Regions from separate parts of the Filifactor villosus genome, predicted to be linked through region 1. Evidence: predicted binding sites of a transcription regulator. Region 1 holds the regulator's gene; each other region holds the start of a gene.

The links. Region 1 encodes HrcA, which represses chaperone genes, less so after heat shock. Its sites were predicted from a motif close to TTAGCACTCNNNNNNNNNGAGTGCTAA; they were not measured.
Region 2: htpG (molecular chaperone HtpG) is a predicted target of HrcA. The motif match lies at 1,060-1,086, and genes of this name have one in related genera.
Region 3: ACFO4R_RS00090 (co-chaperone GroES) is a predicted target of HrcA. The motif match lies at 3,183-3,209, and genes of this name have one in related genera.

Annotation. Positions count from the first base shown of each region.
Region 1 is NZ_JBHSHL010000051.1:65,051-70,397, reverse strand. Features, by position in the region: gene dnaK (molecular chaperone DnaK) at 58-1,905, opposite strand; gene grpE (nucleotide exchange factor GrpE) at 1,928-2,530, opposite strand; gene hrcA (heat-inducible transcriptional repressor HrcA) at 2,541-3,581, opposite strand; gene ACFO4R_RS10545 (trans-sulfuration enzyme family protein) at 4,766-5,347, opposite strand, start outside.
Region 2 is NZ_JBHSHL010000025.1:28,725-34,071, forward strand. Features, by position in the region: gene ACFO4R_RS07100 (sensor histidine kinase) at 1-921, shown strand, start outside; gene htpG (molecular chaperone HtpG) at 1,277-3,145, shown strand; gene ACFO4R_RS07110 (glutaredoxin family protein) at 3,418-3,687, shown strand; gene ACFO4R_RS07115 (transglycosylase domain-containing protein) at 3,793-5,347, opposite strand, start outside.
Region 3 is NZ_JBHSHL010000002.1:16,471-21,817, reverse strand. Features, by position in the region: gene gcvPB (aminomethyl-transferring glycine dehydrogenase subunit GcvPB) at 1-1,510, shown strand, start outside; gene ACFO4R_RS00095 (ATP-NAD kinase family protein) at 1,768-2,877, shown strand; gene ACFO4R_RS00090 (co-chaperone GroES) at 3,356-3,640, shown strand; gene groL (chaperonin GroEL) at 3,656-5,278, shown strand.

The sequences.
Region 1 (5,347 bases):
CAGACAACAGGTAGCCTTATGCACAAGCTACCTGATCGCCGTTATATTGTAACGATATTATTTGTTTTCGTCAACCTCGGTGTAGTCCGCATCGACTACATTATCGTCCTGAGCGCTTTCTTCCTGCGGTTGCCCCTGCTCCTGTTGAGCCTGTTGAGCCTTCGCAGCCTCTTCATACATTTTTTGAGAGATGGAGTGGAACTTATTCATCACCTCATCAATGGCCTTTCGAATCTCTTCTCCGGTGGACGATTCGTTGTCTTTTACTTTTTTCAACTCTTCCAACGCTGCTCTAACATCGTTTTTCTCCTGCTCGCTCACCTTATCTCCGACCTCATCCAAGGTTTTTTCGGTCTGGTAGATCGTGGTTTCCGCCTGATTCAACGCCTCCATCTTATCTTTCTTCTTCTTATCTTCTTCCGCGTGCAATTCCGCTTCTTTGACCTTCCTTTCGATCTCGTCGCTGGAAAGGTTGGAAGATGCAGTAATCGTAATCTGTTGCTCCTTACCTGTTCCCAAATCCTTCGCTCTTACGTTTACGATACCGTTGGCATCGATATCGAAGGTCACTTCGATTTGAGGAACTCCTCGCGGTGCCGGAGGAATGTCTCCCAACTGGAAGCGTCCCAAGGTAACATTGTCGGCAACCATAGATCTCTCTCCCTGAAGCACATGGATGTCTACTGCGGGTTGGTTGTCCGCCGCCGTTGAGAACACCTGAGATTTCTTCGCGGGAATGGTCGTGTTTCTTTCGATGATCTTGGTAAATACTCCACCTAAAGTTTCAATTCCCAAGGAAAGAGGGGTCACATCCAACAGAAGGATGTCGTGTACCTCGCCACTTAGAACTCCTCCTTGAACCGCTGCTCCGAGAGCAACGCACTCATCGGGGTTGATTCCCTTGTGAGGCTCCTTGCCGATAAACTTTTTAATCTCTTCCTGTACAGCAGGAATACGAGTCGAACCTCCTACCAAAATAACCTTATCAATATCACTTGGAGAAAGTTTTGCATCCGCCATTGCCTTCTTGGTCGGCTCTATGGTCTTATCGACCAAGTGTCTGGTGAGTTCGTCGAACTTCGCTCTCGTCAGATCCATATTCAAGTGCTTCGGTCCGGATGCTGTCGCTGTAATGAAGGGAAGGTTGATATTAGTCGTAAGGGTGGAGGACAACTCCTGCTTCGCCTTCTCAGCAGCATCTTTCAAACGTTGAAGGCTCATCTTGTCCGCCTTGAGGTCTACCCCTTCTATTGCCAAAAAGTCTTTGGCGATATAGTCTACCAATACGTTGTCGAAGTCATCTCCTCCCAAATGGTTGTTTCCGCTGGTAGCAAGAACTTCAAAAGTTCCGTCCGCAATTTCAAGCACGGATACGTCAAAGGTTCCCCCGCCGAGGTCGAAGACGAGAATTTTCTCATCGATATTGTCCTTCTCAAACCCGTAAGCGATCGATGCCGCTGTCGGCTCATTGATGATACGCTTCACATCCAAGCCTGCAATTTTACCTGCATCCTTGGTAGCCTGTCTCTGTGCATCGGTAAAATATGCAGGTACAGTAATGACGGCACTTGTTACCTTCTCGCCCAAATAGCTCTCCGCATCGGACTTGAGCTTTTGTAGGATGATGGCGGAGATGTCCTGAGGGGTATAGTCCTTACCGTCAATGTTTACCCGATAGTTGCTTCCCATCTCTCTCTTAATCGAACTGATGGTCCTCTCCGGGTTAGTGACTGCCTGACGCTTTGCAGGTTCTCCTACAATCCTCTCTCCCTCTTTCGAAAAAGCAACAACCGAAGGTGTGGTCCTCATCCCTTCTCTATTCGAGATAACCACAGGCTCGCCGCCCTCGAGTACCGATACACATGAATTTGTTGTTCCCAAATCTATTCCTATTGTTTTTGACATAATGTTCTCCTCCTGAATTTTTTTAGTTTGAAACCTTGACCATAGCAGGTCTGATCACTCTATCCTTCAACAAGTATCCCTTCTGGAACACTTCCAAAATCTTACCCTTTTCTTCTCCTTCCTCCTGCATGACCGCATGATGAAAATTCGGATCAAAGTCTATGCTCGTGTCGATCAGAGATATTCCGTTCTTCTCCATGGTCGCATACAGCTGCTTGCAGATGAGTTCCATTCCTTGGAACAAACTGCTGTCTTTGTCTTCCACCGCCTCAAGTCCCCTTTCGAAGTTGTCGATGACCGCAAGCAGTTCCAACATGATCTTCTCATTTGCAAAGGTCGCAAGTTCCAACTTTTCCTTTTCGGTCCTGCGTTTAAAGTTCAAAAACTCCGCTTGAGTCCTCTTTAAGCGATCCGTCAGTTCTTCGATCTCCTTCTCCTTGTCGGCGAGGATCTTGTTCTCGAACCTCTTGAGATCTCCTTCCTGTTCTTCAGATATCTCAGGAGTTTCGACCTCCTGCTCCTCCTGAACCTCTAAGGTCTCCTTCACATCCTTGTCCTCTTCTTTTCTGTTTTTTGCCAACTCGTCAGCTCCCTTCTCTATGTTAAAGATGTTTCTTCTATACATAATGAACTTCTTACGAGTCGTTCAACAACCTGTTGATCTCGCTCTGAAGATAGCTCATAATATTGTAGGCTCTTTGATAATCCATCCGCTTAGGCCCTATGATTCCGACCTTTCCTATCGTCAGGCCGTCTTTGATATAATCTGCGGTGATGATTGAACAGTCCTTCATAATACTGCCCATGGATTCATCTCCTATGATGATATTGATATCGCCTTTTCGAATACCTTTCTCATTCATCAGGTTACGAATCGGCGTCTCCTCATCGATCATGGTCAAAAACGACTTCGCCTTATCGATGTCATAGAACTCCGGATGATTGAAAATATTCGTCATCCCGTTAAAGAGCAGATGGAAGGGCTGTTCCTGCAGGAGCTGCTGCTCCAAAAAATCGAAGATCCCCTCCAGCGAAGTCGAGTACTCGCTTATCTTTGCCTTGATATAGCGCAGAAGATCTTCCCCGACTTCTTCGTAACAACGTCCCGACATCGTTTCGTTGATGGTCTGAGAAATCAGGTGAAGCGTGTTGTTATCGAGATTCTGAGGCAGAAGAAGGTTCTCCGAGAGAACTTCTCCACTGTCAAGTACGGTTACAACGACGACTCTTCGGTTATCTATCGGAACGAGGGAGATGTTCTTGATCAGTCTTTTTTTGCAGACTTCCTGAAGCACCCCCACTGAGATATAGTCGGTCAAGCTGCTGATCAGATCGAGGGATCGTTGCAGAAGATTTCCAATCTTATCGATGTTTTGGGACAACTGTGCTCGAATAAACTCCCGATCCGCCTCCCGAAGTTCTCCCTGATTCATCATGCTCTCCACATAGATCTCATATGCTTTTTCGGATGGGATACGTCCTGCCGAAGTATGGGGCTGTAACAAGAGGCCCAGCTCTTCGAGATCGGACATATCGTTTCGGATTGTAGCGGCGCTGACATTGAGGCTCTTATTTTTGGAAACCGTTCTCGAGCCGACCGGTTCCGCGGTTTGAATATATTCCCGGATAATAAACTCCAAGATTCGGAGTTTTCTCTCCGTCAAATCATTCCTCATAACCCACCTGCACCTTTCATCCTTATTTACGATCTTTTATCGTTTTATTAGCACTCATCTTTATCGAGTGCTAACTCTGTTTCTATATTACATTTTTTCCCTTCGTTTGTCAACTCTTGTTACAAAAATTTTTATCCGGGAAGAAAACCGCCCTGTTCTTATTTGATACTATTGCCTGTTTAAATTGCCCGGTCTATTGACATATTGATATTTGGCTTTATTTCTTATCTCGGTTATAAACCGAAAGAATTCATATCAAAGTTGGAATTACCGTGAATTTCGACGTGCCGCTACAGTAGTATTCATTTCGTTTTTTATTTTCATTTGCTATCAATTCCGATTTATCTCTATACCTCCCATACACCTGACATTTTATACTATTCCCCAATAGAAGCATGGATATATCCTTTTTTCAACTTACGAAAAATCGGTTTATCTTCTATGGTCACAGATTGTTTATATCCACAACTCAAAGGAAGAATAGTATTAATTGGTCATACTATTTTTCAATAGAAGTGTGGATATATCTATTTTTCGATGACGAAAAACTATGTTGTCTTCTATGGGTCACAGATTGTTTATATCCACTATTCAAAAGAATAGTAGTATTAGTATGGATATGATTCGACAATCGAACTTGTACTGCAACGGCATAATCGGTATTTCTTCTTTCACATCGAGTCCTTTGACCCGATCTTCAAACTCCGTCTGTCGTTAATCTGCCCTCTATATCTCTCAAAACAAGAAAAAGAGACTAAATAATTGATATTCAGTCCCTTCTATTTCTCCGTTATTCCATCGCCCGTTCAAGCCATCCCTATATATTCTGTGTTCATAAGCGATGGGACGATTTTTTATAATCTGTAAGACGGATTGCAATGCTTCAAATAAAGCCTCGTACTATACAAGGTAAAAGTTTATGAAATGTCACAAAAGTACAAACTCCCGATCTCCCTCTGATCCTATTTTACAATGGAAGTATGGATATATTTATTTTGCGACCGCCAAAAATCATTTTATCTTCTATGGGTCACAGATCGTTTATATCCATAACTGAATAACAGTATGAGTTTATAAAACACGAAAGTTTTTCATATCCATACTTTCAAAAATTTCATCCTTCGATAATACCGTTCTTCCAAATTATGCGATATTGCCGTGTCTTTTTAACACAACCTTTATTCCTAAATCTCGTTCAAGGCCTCATAGAAGTCGATGATGATGTCCTTGCTGTTCTCCAGACCGACTGCAACCCGAATCATCGAAGATGAAAGACCGAACTCTTCAAGGCTTGCCGCATCGTAGTCCCTATGCGTCATAAAGGCGGGCGATTCCACCAAGGTTTCCGCATCTCCCAAACTCACAGCGAGCTTGCACATTTTGAACTTTGTCAGAAGTTCCTTCGCCTTCTCCGGGCCGCCTTTGAGAGTAAAACTGACCACAGCTCCGTAGCCCATCATCTGAGAACGGGCAACATCGTACCCTTCATCCGACTTTAATCCGGGGTACCATACCTTCTCGACCTTGTCGTGATCCTGCAGATACTCCGCCAAGAGCATAGCGTTTTCGCCATGACGCTCCATTCTCATCTCCAAGGTTTTCAGACCCCGAATCAGAAGCCATGCGTTAAACGGAGAGATCGGACTACCCAATTCGCACATAAAGCCGTACCTCAATCGATCGATATAGTCCTGACTTTTCGAAGTCGTCACTCCCGCTATCACATCTCCATGACCGCTGAAAAACTTTGTCGCGGAATGGACGAC
Region 2 (5,347 bases), on a different contig from region 1:
TACCTGTTCTCCGGCGGAGATGCGGTGAGTTTTCTGTTTGCCTATGTGCTTTACAGTGCGGCTCTGTTCTACTTTTCGACCAAGTTCCTCCAGAACCTTTCCTATATTCAGGCCTATACCGGGGAGCTCGCCGGAGGAAGGTTCGACTTGCAGGCAGAGGAGGAGGTCGGAGTCTTTTCTCCTATGGCGAAGAACCTCAACTCCATCAAGGAAGGATTTAAGATTGCAGTGGAGGAGGAGACGAGAAGTCAGAATATGAAGACGGAGTTGATCTCGAACGTATCCCACGACCTCAAAACTCCCTTGACCTCGATTATCAACTATTCCGACCTTCTCCAAAAGGAAGGTCTCGGAGAGAAGGAAAGACAGGAGTACATCGACATCATCCACAAAAAGTCTCAGAGACTCAAGGTGTTGATCGAAGACCTGTTTGAGGCGAGTAAAGCAAGCAGCGGGAACATCTCCATCCAAAAGGAGGAGCTTAACATCATCTCTCTCCTGCAACAGACCCTTGGAGAGCTGGAGGAGAAGATAGAAAAAAGCAGGCTGGATTTTCGCCCGGACCTTCCCAAAGAACCTGTGATCTGCTTTATTGACGGACGAAGGACCTACCGCATCTTCTCCAACATCATCGGAAACATCACCAAGTATGCGATGGAGGGCACGAGGGTCTACATCGATGCAAGAGCGGAGGCAGGAGAGGTCCGGTTCATATTCAAGAACATCTCCAACTATGAGATGAACTTCGATGCGCAGGAGATTACCGAGAGGTTCCGCCGTGGAGACGAGTCCAGAAACACCGAAGGTTCCGGATTGGGGCTTGCCATCGCCAAGAGTTTGATTGAACTTCAGGGAGGAAGGATCGAGATTGAAGTGGACGGAGATTTGTTCAAACTGACAGCTACCTTTCCGACGCTGTAGGGATAGATACCGCATCATTCGAAAAGCCGGAAACTTGACTTTGTACGGTATTTCCATAGAACTTCGTTTTGTCCTGTCCGAAAGAAAAACTTCGATAGTGTTGACAGAAGGACGAGGACTGATTTATAATAAGAGTTGTTAGCAATCAACGCGATAGAGTGCTAACAACTCTTATTTATATATAAGTGCAGTATTTTTCCAAGTTCTTTACAGATCGGGCAGGACAAAAGAGAAGAACGAACGGGACCGGGTGAATATAGGGGTGCTGTTTGTAAAATTCATACTTCACCGTTTTGTTAAGGAATGAGGAGGCACTGAGATATATGAAAAAATAAATCGAGACGGAGGAAACACTATGGAGAAAAAACAGTTTAAGGCGGAATCCAAACGGTTGATGGAGCTTATGATTCATTCCATCTATACGCATAAAGAGATCTTTTTGAGGGAGCTGATCTCCAATGCGAGCGATGCGATCGACAAACTCTACTATGAGGCCCTAACCAATGAAGAACTGACCTTCAACAAGGACGACTACTATATTCATCTTTCGGCAGACAAGGAAGGAAGGACCTTAACCATTGAGGATACCGGCATCGGGATGAACATGGAAGAGCTTGAGAACAACTTGGGGACCATCGCTCAGAGCGGTTCTCTGGCATTTAAGGAAGGACTGGAAAAAGAAGAAGGCTTCGACATCATAGGTCAGTTCGGAGTGGGATTCTACTCCGCCTTTATGGTCGCCGACAAAGTCAGTGTCCTGACCAAGCGTTTGGGCGAAGATCAGGCCTATCTGTGGGAGTCCGAAGGAGTCGAAGGCTACACGATCACGGAAGCTCAGAAGGACAAGAGCGGAACGAAGATCACCATTTGGCTCAAAGAAAACACCGAAGACGAAAACTACGATGAATACTTAGAGTCTTATTACCTTCGCAGTCTGGTCAAGAAGTATTCCGATTTTATCTCTTATCCGATCAAGACCGAGGTCGAAAAGAGCAGGCTGAAAGAAGGCAGTGAGGACGAGTATGAAGAATACACCGAGGTGCAGACGCTCAACAGCATGGTTCCTCTCTGGAGAAAGAACAAGAACGAATTGAAGGACGAGGACTATGAGAATTTCTACCACGAAAAACACTACGGTTTCGACAAACCTGTCAGTCACCTCCACCTTCATGTGGATGGGATGATAAGATACGACTCCGTTCTGTTCCTGCCTTCCAAGCCCTCTTACGACTTCTATACTCCGGACTACGAAAAAGGTCTAGAACTTTACAGTTCGGGAGTTTTGATTATGCAGAAGTGTGCAGATCTGCTTCCCGATTATTTCAGCTTTGTCAAAGGAATGGTCGATTCCGAGGATTTGTCTCTCAATATCTCTCGTGAATTGTTGCAGCACGACAGACAACTCAAGGCGATTGCAAAGAATATCAAGGGCAAGATCAAGGGAGAACTCGAAAATCTTCTTAAAAATGAACGGGAGAAGTATGAGGCCTTCTTCAGGGAGTTCGGTCGTCAGCTCAAATACGGAGTTTACAGCGACTTTGGGGCAAACAAGGAGACTTTGCAGGATCTTCTCCTGTTCACCTCGTCCTTTGAAGACAAGTTGAGTACCTTGGCGGAGTATGTCGGTCGAATGAAGGAGGACCAAAAATACATCTTCTATGCAACCGGATCTTCTCTTTCTAAACTCAAGAAACTCCCTCAGGCGGAGCTGCTCTTGGATAAAGGGTATGAGATCCTCTATCTGACCGATGACGTGGATGAGTTCGCTCTCAAGATGATGGCAAACTATGAGGAGAAGGAGTTCAAGAACATCTCTTCCAAGGACTTGGGTCTGGATGAAGATGAAGTCAAGGAAGAAGAGTTGAACGAGGAGGAAAAGAACCTCTTGGTTTCGATGAAGGAGATCCTTGGGGACAAGGTGTCCGAGATCAAGGCTACCAACCGCTTAAAGACGCATCCCGTCTTTCTTTCGGCAGGCGGAGATATCTCTATCGAGATGGAGAAGGTTCTCAGTAATATGCCGGGCAATCCGGGGATGAAAGCGGATAAGGTTTTGGAGATCAACAGAAAGCATGAGATTTTCAGTAAGCTGCTCAAGTTCAAGGATGAGGAAGCTATGCTTATACTCTATACCAATCTTCTGTATCAACAGGCGAGGTTGATCGAAGGACTGGAGATCGAAGACCCGGTCGAGTTTACAAACGATATCTGCAAACTTATGTAATATCACTTGTTGAAAGTGCCTGCGGAAGCATTGCGAGTGATATGAAGAAGTAGCGTACAATTCGAACCGTCAGCATAAAATTCATTTGATAAAAAGGATAGACTTCCTAAAAATATTGATTTGACAAAGTTCTGTTTTTCTATGGGTTCATAGGAAAACCAAGAGTCCGCTTTTGTGTGGTATTTTTCGCGGATCGCAACAAACAGGAAAAGTGATTAGTGTAAACTCACAGGGGGTAGAGATAAAATATTCATATCAAAAGGAGGATGAGTATGAAACCGGTATATATGTTGATCACGGATTGGTGTCCTCACTGTAAGAGGGCGAAGGAATGGATGAAAGAGCTTGTTGAGGAAAATCCCGAATATGCGAAGGTAGAGATTGAGATCATTGATGAGGAAAAAACTCCTGAAAAAATCAAAGAGCACAACTTCAATTATTATTATGTGCCAACCTACTATGTTGAAGGAGACAAGGTGCATGAGGGAGTGCCTACCAAGGAGATCATAAAGTCCGTATATGAGAAGGCTCTTGGAAGATAGGGTAGTGTAATCAAATAAGTGAAAGAAGTTTTGATGTTGTGAAAAACAAACAAGCCGCTGCGGATGCTCGTAGCGGCTTGTTCTTTAAAAGGATAGCTCTTTTCCTTAGAATAGGGGAGAGTCCGGCTCGGAATCCGATTCGGGTTGCTCGGGTTGTTCCGGTTCGGGAGATTGAGGCTGTAAAGGTACGGGAATCGTTTCGTTTTCGGGTTGGTTTTGTGATGAACTTGTGTTGTCTTCGGGACTTAATTCGATCAGGTTGCCGTCCTCATCATACATAGCATCTTCTTCGGTAACGATGGATTCGGAGGAGTATTCCTGCGGTTCGGTTCCTGCTCGGAACACTTCCGTATATCCTCTTCGGGATAAGAGACCCGTGACGGGAGAAACCTTGACCTCCACAACATTGGCAGGTTTCTTAAATCCGACATTTTCCAAACCTTTGTGAACATCTTCCATAACCAGCTTCCATAGACGAGCTGCCATAATGCTGCCTTCATTGAGCTCCTTGGGCATATCCGAACCGATCCATAGAGCGGAAGTGTAGTATGGGGTAATTCCGACGAACCAAGCATCCTTCTTGTCGTTTGTAGTTCCTGTCTTTCCTGCGGTCGTCATATTGGAAAGTTTTGCGGGAAGTCCTGTTCCTCTCGGAGATTTGCTGTTTACGACCCCGTAGAGCATATGCTTGAGGATGAACGCATTTGCAGGGTTCATCACTTTTTTTGTGAAGGGTTTGTTTTCCAAAAGAACCTTTCCGTTGGAGTCCTCAATTCTGGTAAAGAATACCGGCTTGATATAGGTGCCCTCATTTGCGATTGCGGCATAGGCGGCAGTCATCTCCAAAGGACTTATTCCGTGGGACATTCCACCCAGAGCCAAAGATTCCACTTCGTCGTGATGGGCGGGATTTTGATCCCGGGTTACGACAGACGTGATACCGAAATCCTTCAAGTAACGAATCATTTCGCGAATCGAAGCATCCTTGCTTCCTGCGATGATGCTTGTACCCACTTCTACCGCACCGACATTGGATGAGCGGATCAAAAGATTACGCATAACGGTCTGGCCCATATAACCGGTTGAGTTTTTAGGCCACATCTTTCCCTTCTCCTTATCATATCGAGGAGAATCTTTGAATACCGTTGCCGCCGTCATTCCATTTTCCAAAGCGGGAGCATAAACGGCGAGAGGCTTGATGCTCGAACCCGGAGAACGCGGGTTGATAGCACGGTTGTAGATCTCGTTTCCGCCGATCCCTCTTCCTCCTACCAAGGCTCGAATTTCTCCCGTATTAGGTCGCATAATAACCATGGACACTTGAGGCTGAACGATCCCCTCCTTATCGATATACGAACCCGGAAAGTTTTCGGGATTGTTTACAGTTTTTTCCAATTTCTTTTGAACGTCCATATTCAATGTGGAATAGATGCGAAGCCCTCCCTGATAGAAGAGCTTTTCAGCTTCTTCCTGAGTCCGTCCGTCCGCAACGAAACTTTTGATTACTTCATTTTTCAAAACATCCGTAAAGTAGCTTGAAATTCCTGAAGCTTTTCGTTTTCCTATCTTAATATGAATCTCTTCATTCAAAGCTTCCTGTTTTTCCGTCTCGGTAATATAACCCAGCTCCAACATCTTGTCGAGAACTACAGCCTGACGC
Region 3 (5,347 bases), on a different contig from region 1:
ATGGGATGAACCCATCATATATGAACTGAGCACGGAAGGCGAAAGAGGGATCCTGGTAGCCGGTGCAAACGAAGAAGTGGTAGCCGAGGTGGGAGACCCCTTCGCCCTCCTGCCTGAGGGGATGAAGAGAAACACGAAACTAAACCTTCCCGAAATGTCTCAGAGCAGGGTGCTTCGACACTATGCGCGCCTTGCACAGCAGACCTTGGGAGCGGATGTCAACATTGAGATCGGCCAGGGGACTTGTACGGTCAAGTACAGCCCTAAGGTCAACGACCAGTTGGCAGGCTTGATCCGCAACTATCATCCGGCACAACCGGAGGAGACCGTTCAGGGAATGCTTCAGATTTTCTACGAAACGGACAGATATATGTGCGAGATCTCCGGAATGGATCGCTTCACCTTCCAACCGGGGGGAGGATCCCAGGGAGCTCTGGCGATGGCATCGGTGATGCACTCGTACTTCAAGGACAGGGGAGAAGACAGGGATGAGATCATCACGACCTTGTATTCCCACCCGTCGGATGCGGCGGCACCGGCGACCAAGGGCTTCAAGATCGTTTATCTCCAGCCCGATCCGATCACGGGACTGCCCGACCTGGAACAGTTGAAGGCGGTCGCATCCGAAAAGACGGCGGGTTACATCGTTGCAAACCCCGAAGATACGGGAGTATACAACGGAAGAGTCAAGGAGTTTGTCGACTACATCCACTCCGTAGGAGGGCTTTGCGGTTACGACCAGGCAAATGCGAACGGACTTCTCGGGGTTACCAGAGCGAGGGATGCGGGTTTCGACATGTGTTTCTTCAACCTGCATAAGACCTTCTCCACTCCTCACGGTTGCGGAGGCCCCGCCTGCGGAGCTACGGGAGTGAAGGCGGAGTTGGTACAGTACCTGCCGGCACCTGTAGTGGACTACGACGGAGAAAAATACTTCCTCAACTATGAAATCTGCTCCAATCCCAACGGCGTGGGCAAGGTCCGAGAGTGGATGGGAGTGGCACCCGTCATCCTCAAGTCCTACTGCTGGATCAGAAGTTTGGGTGGAGAAGGACTGTATCAGGTGGCGAAGACAGCTGTACTCAACAACAACTATCTGTTCAAGAAGTTGATGGAACTGCCTGAGGTTACGGCGTACTATGAGGATGGAAACAATCAGAGGATCGAGCAGACAAGATACTCGGTGGAGAACCTTACGAAGGAAACGGGAATCGGCACCTTGGATATTCAAAGAAGGATGATGGACTTCGGTATGCACTACTGGACCTCTCACCACCCCTTCTACCTACCGGAGCCTGCCACCTTGGAGCCTACGGAGACACCGTCGAAGAAGGACCTGGATGAATATGTTGCTACCTTGAAGCATATCTTTAAGGAAGCGAGGGAAAATCCCGAGATTATAAAAACCGCACCTCATCGCAGTGTGACCCATCAGGTCGATGAGTCGGGAGTGGATGATCCTGAGCAATGGGCGACCACTTGGAAGGTATATCTCAGAAAATACAAATAAGTTAGGTTTGTTATACTATCATCCGTTTGGATCAGCAGGTCGGATGCTTTCAAACATATCATTCTCCAAGGTGTTTTTCGATAATGATATAACCGACATTTCAAACAGAAAGTAGTACTAAATAGAAGATCAAGGCTGTTTTATTCGAGCGGCCTTGATCTTTTTCAAAGAAGAAGTGTACACGCCTTTGTGAATGATGAGGGATACCTTCGATTGGATGTTATCAAAAAGCAGGCTGTACAGAAGGAGGTAGCGTTTTGAAAAAATTGGGCTTAATCATCAATCCCATCGCCGGGATGGGTGGAAGTGTGGGTCTGAAGGGAACAGACGGTTGCCTGGAAGAGGCTCGAAGAAGAGGAGCTCTTCCCAAGTCGAACGAAAGGACGAAGAAGGCTCTGGAAGAACTGGAACCTATCAGAGAGGAACTCCTTGTATACACCGCAGGAGGAGACATGGGAGGCAGCGCAGCACAGGAGCTGGGGTTTCGGACCGTGATCCTGAGAGATGAAGGAGACGATACGACGCAGGAGGACACCTTGGAGCTTGCGCGGGTACTGAAGGAAGAAGGGGTCGATCTCATCCTCTTTGCGGGAGGGGACGGAACGGCGAGAAACATCTATCAGGCACTAGGTACCGATGTAACCGTGCTGGGCATTCCTTCGGGAGTTAAGATCCACTCGCCCGTCTATGCGATCTCTCCGAAGATGGCGGGAAGGTTGGCTCTCCTGTTTCTCAAGGGGGAGATCAGATCAACAAAGGACGAGGAGGTTCTGGATATCGATGAGGAAGAATATCGAAGGGGCAGGATATATACCAAACTCTACGGATACCTCAAACTCCCTGTGGAAAAACGTTATACCCAGAACCGCAAGGCTCCCTCGCCCTTATCGGAGCTTGCCAATGCGGATGCCATCGCCCACCAGATCATCGAAGATATGGAGGAGGATACCTACTATCTCATAGGGGCGGGAACGACGACGGCGGGGATCATGCACTATCTGGATCTTCAAAACACCTTGATCGGAGTGGACCTTATCTATAATCGAAAATTGGTTGAAAACGATGTCTACGGAGAAAAGATCATAGAGAGGATCAAGGGAAGAAGAACCAAGCTCATCGTCACGGTTACGGGAGGACAAGGATTTTTGTTCGGGCGGGGCAATCAGCAGCTTACCCCTGAGGTGCTTCGGGAGGTAGGAAGGGAGAACATCGTTATCGTAGCGACCAAGATGAAACTTGCCGAACTCCAAGGTGCTCCCCTGAGGATCGATACGGATGATGAGGAACTGAACAGGGAACTGAGCGGATACTACAAGGCGGTCGTCGGCTACCGTGAATATACGGCCTGTAAAGTAAGCACAGACTGAGAAAGGCTGCTTGTCTATAGGACAAGGTCGAATGTTCTTCGGTTGAAAAGCGGGAAATAGTACAGGGGGATATCACATCATTGGAACAATCCGTATAAAATCCATTCTGTACGAAGGATGAAATCCCTGAAAACGTTGATACGACAAATCTTCTTATTTCATAAAACCGAAGGAAGAACGCAAGTCTGACTTTGAGGGTGCGTCCATAGAACCTGCGGGAACGAATTTTTCAAATTGAGAGGGAGAAAAAATATACAAAAAAATACTTGCAATCCTATAGATTTTTCGGTATGATAGGAATAGAGTTAGCACTCAACAAGAATGAGTGCTAATATTTTGGAAAAAGATGACCAAAAGCGTTAAATAACGAGATCTCAGCTACTCGGAGACGAACGGGCTTCCGATGAGACCCGATCGGCACAGGGGAGGTTGGAGGGCTTATCACAGTATAACTTAGTGTTAAAGGAGGATATTATCTATGAAGATCAGACCATTGGCTGACAGAGTTGTAATCCAAATGCTTGAAGCGGAAGAAAAGACAAAGAGCGGGATCATCCTTACAGGTTCGGCGAAGGAGCAACCTCAGATCGCGGAAGTCGTTGAAGTGGGACCCGGAGGAGTCGTGGATGGCAAAGAAGTTAAGATGGAAGTTGTAAAAGGCAACAAGGTACTGTTCTCAAAATACGCGGGAACTGAAGTCAAGGTGGATGGAGAAGAATACATCATCTTAAGACAAAGTGATATTTTGGCTATTGTTGAGTAATAGAAGGAGGATAAAATGGCAAAAGAATTGAAATTTGGAGAAGACGCAAGAAAATCCTTGGAAAGAGGAGTGAATATACTCGCTGATACCGTAAAAGTAACCCTTGGACCCAAGGGACGAAACGTCATCTTGGACAAAAAGTTCGGAAGTCCGCTAATCACCAATGACGGTGTTACCATAGCGAAGGAAATCGAACTCGAAGATGCGTATGAAAATATGGGAGCTCAACTGGTCAAAGAGGTTGCAACCAAGACGAACGACATCGCGGGAGACGGAACGACAACTGCAACGGTGCTTGCTCAGGCCATCATCCGTGAAGGGCTGAAAAACGTCGCTGCGGGGGCGAACCCCATCTTTATCAGAAAAGGAATCCAACTTGCAGTGGACGAAGCGGTAAAAGCTCTTCAGGCAAACTCCAGACCGATCGAGAACAAAGAGTCCATCGCACAGGTAGCGGCAATCTCCGCAGGAGATGAAGAAGTAGGAAAGATGATCGCCGATGCCATGGAAAAAGTAGGAAAAGACGGAGTCATCACCGTGGAAGAGTCCAAGACCATGGGAACGACCTTGGAAGTCGTAGAGGGAATGCAGTTTGATCGAGGCTATGTTTCTCCCTATATGGCTACCGATATGGAAAAAATGGAGGCAAACCTTTCCGAGCCGTTGATCCTGATCACCGACAAGAAGATCAACAACATCCAAGACATCCTGCCCGTATTGGAGCAGATTGTACAGCAGGGCAAGAAACTCCTCATCATTGCGGAAGACATTGAGGGAGAAGCCTTGGCTACCCTTGTTGTGAACAAACTCAGAGGAACCTTCGACGTTGTGGCTATCAAGGCTCCGGGATTCGGGGACAGAAGAAAGGCTATGTTGCAGGACATCGCCATCCTGACAGGCGGAACCGTTATCTCCGAAGAGGTAGGTTTGGAGCTTAAGGATGCGGACATCACGATGCTCGGCCGTGCGGGAAGTGTAAAAGTAACGAAGGAAAACACCGTCATCGTAAACGGTGCGGGAGATAAGAAGGATATCGAAGATAGAGTAGCTCTCATCCGTCATCAGATCGAAGACACTTCTTCGGACTTCGACAGAGAAAAACTGGAAGAGCGTCTTGCGAAACTTGCAGGAGGAGTTGCTGTTATTCAAGTGGGAGCGGCTACCGAAACCGAGTTGAAGGAGAGAAAACTGCGTATGGAAGATGCCCTTAACGCGACCAGAGCGGCAGTGGAAGAAGGCATCGTATCCGGAGGAGGAGTTGCCCTTGTGGACACCATCTCTTCTGTAGAAAAACTTTTGAATGAAGAGAATTCCGAGATCAAAACGGGAATTCAGATCATCGTCAAAGCTCTTCAAGAACCCTTAAAGCAGATTGCGATTAACGCGGGACTGGAAGGAGCCGTCATCATCGAGCAGGTGAAAAACGGCGGAGCGGACTACGGTTTCGATGCGTTGAACGAGAAGTATGTGAACATGATTGAAGCGGGTATCATCGATCCAACCAAGGTGTCCAGAAGCGCATTGCAAAATGCGGCATCCGTAGCTGCCACCTTCTTGACAACGGAAGCGGCGGTAGTCGATATCAAGGAAGAAACACCGGCTATGCCTCCGATGGGTGGCGGAATGCCGATGATGTAAGTTTTTTTGTGAACAAGGCGGAAAAAACTTGAAACCTGTATAAAAAACGAGTAAGATAAGAGAGATGGA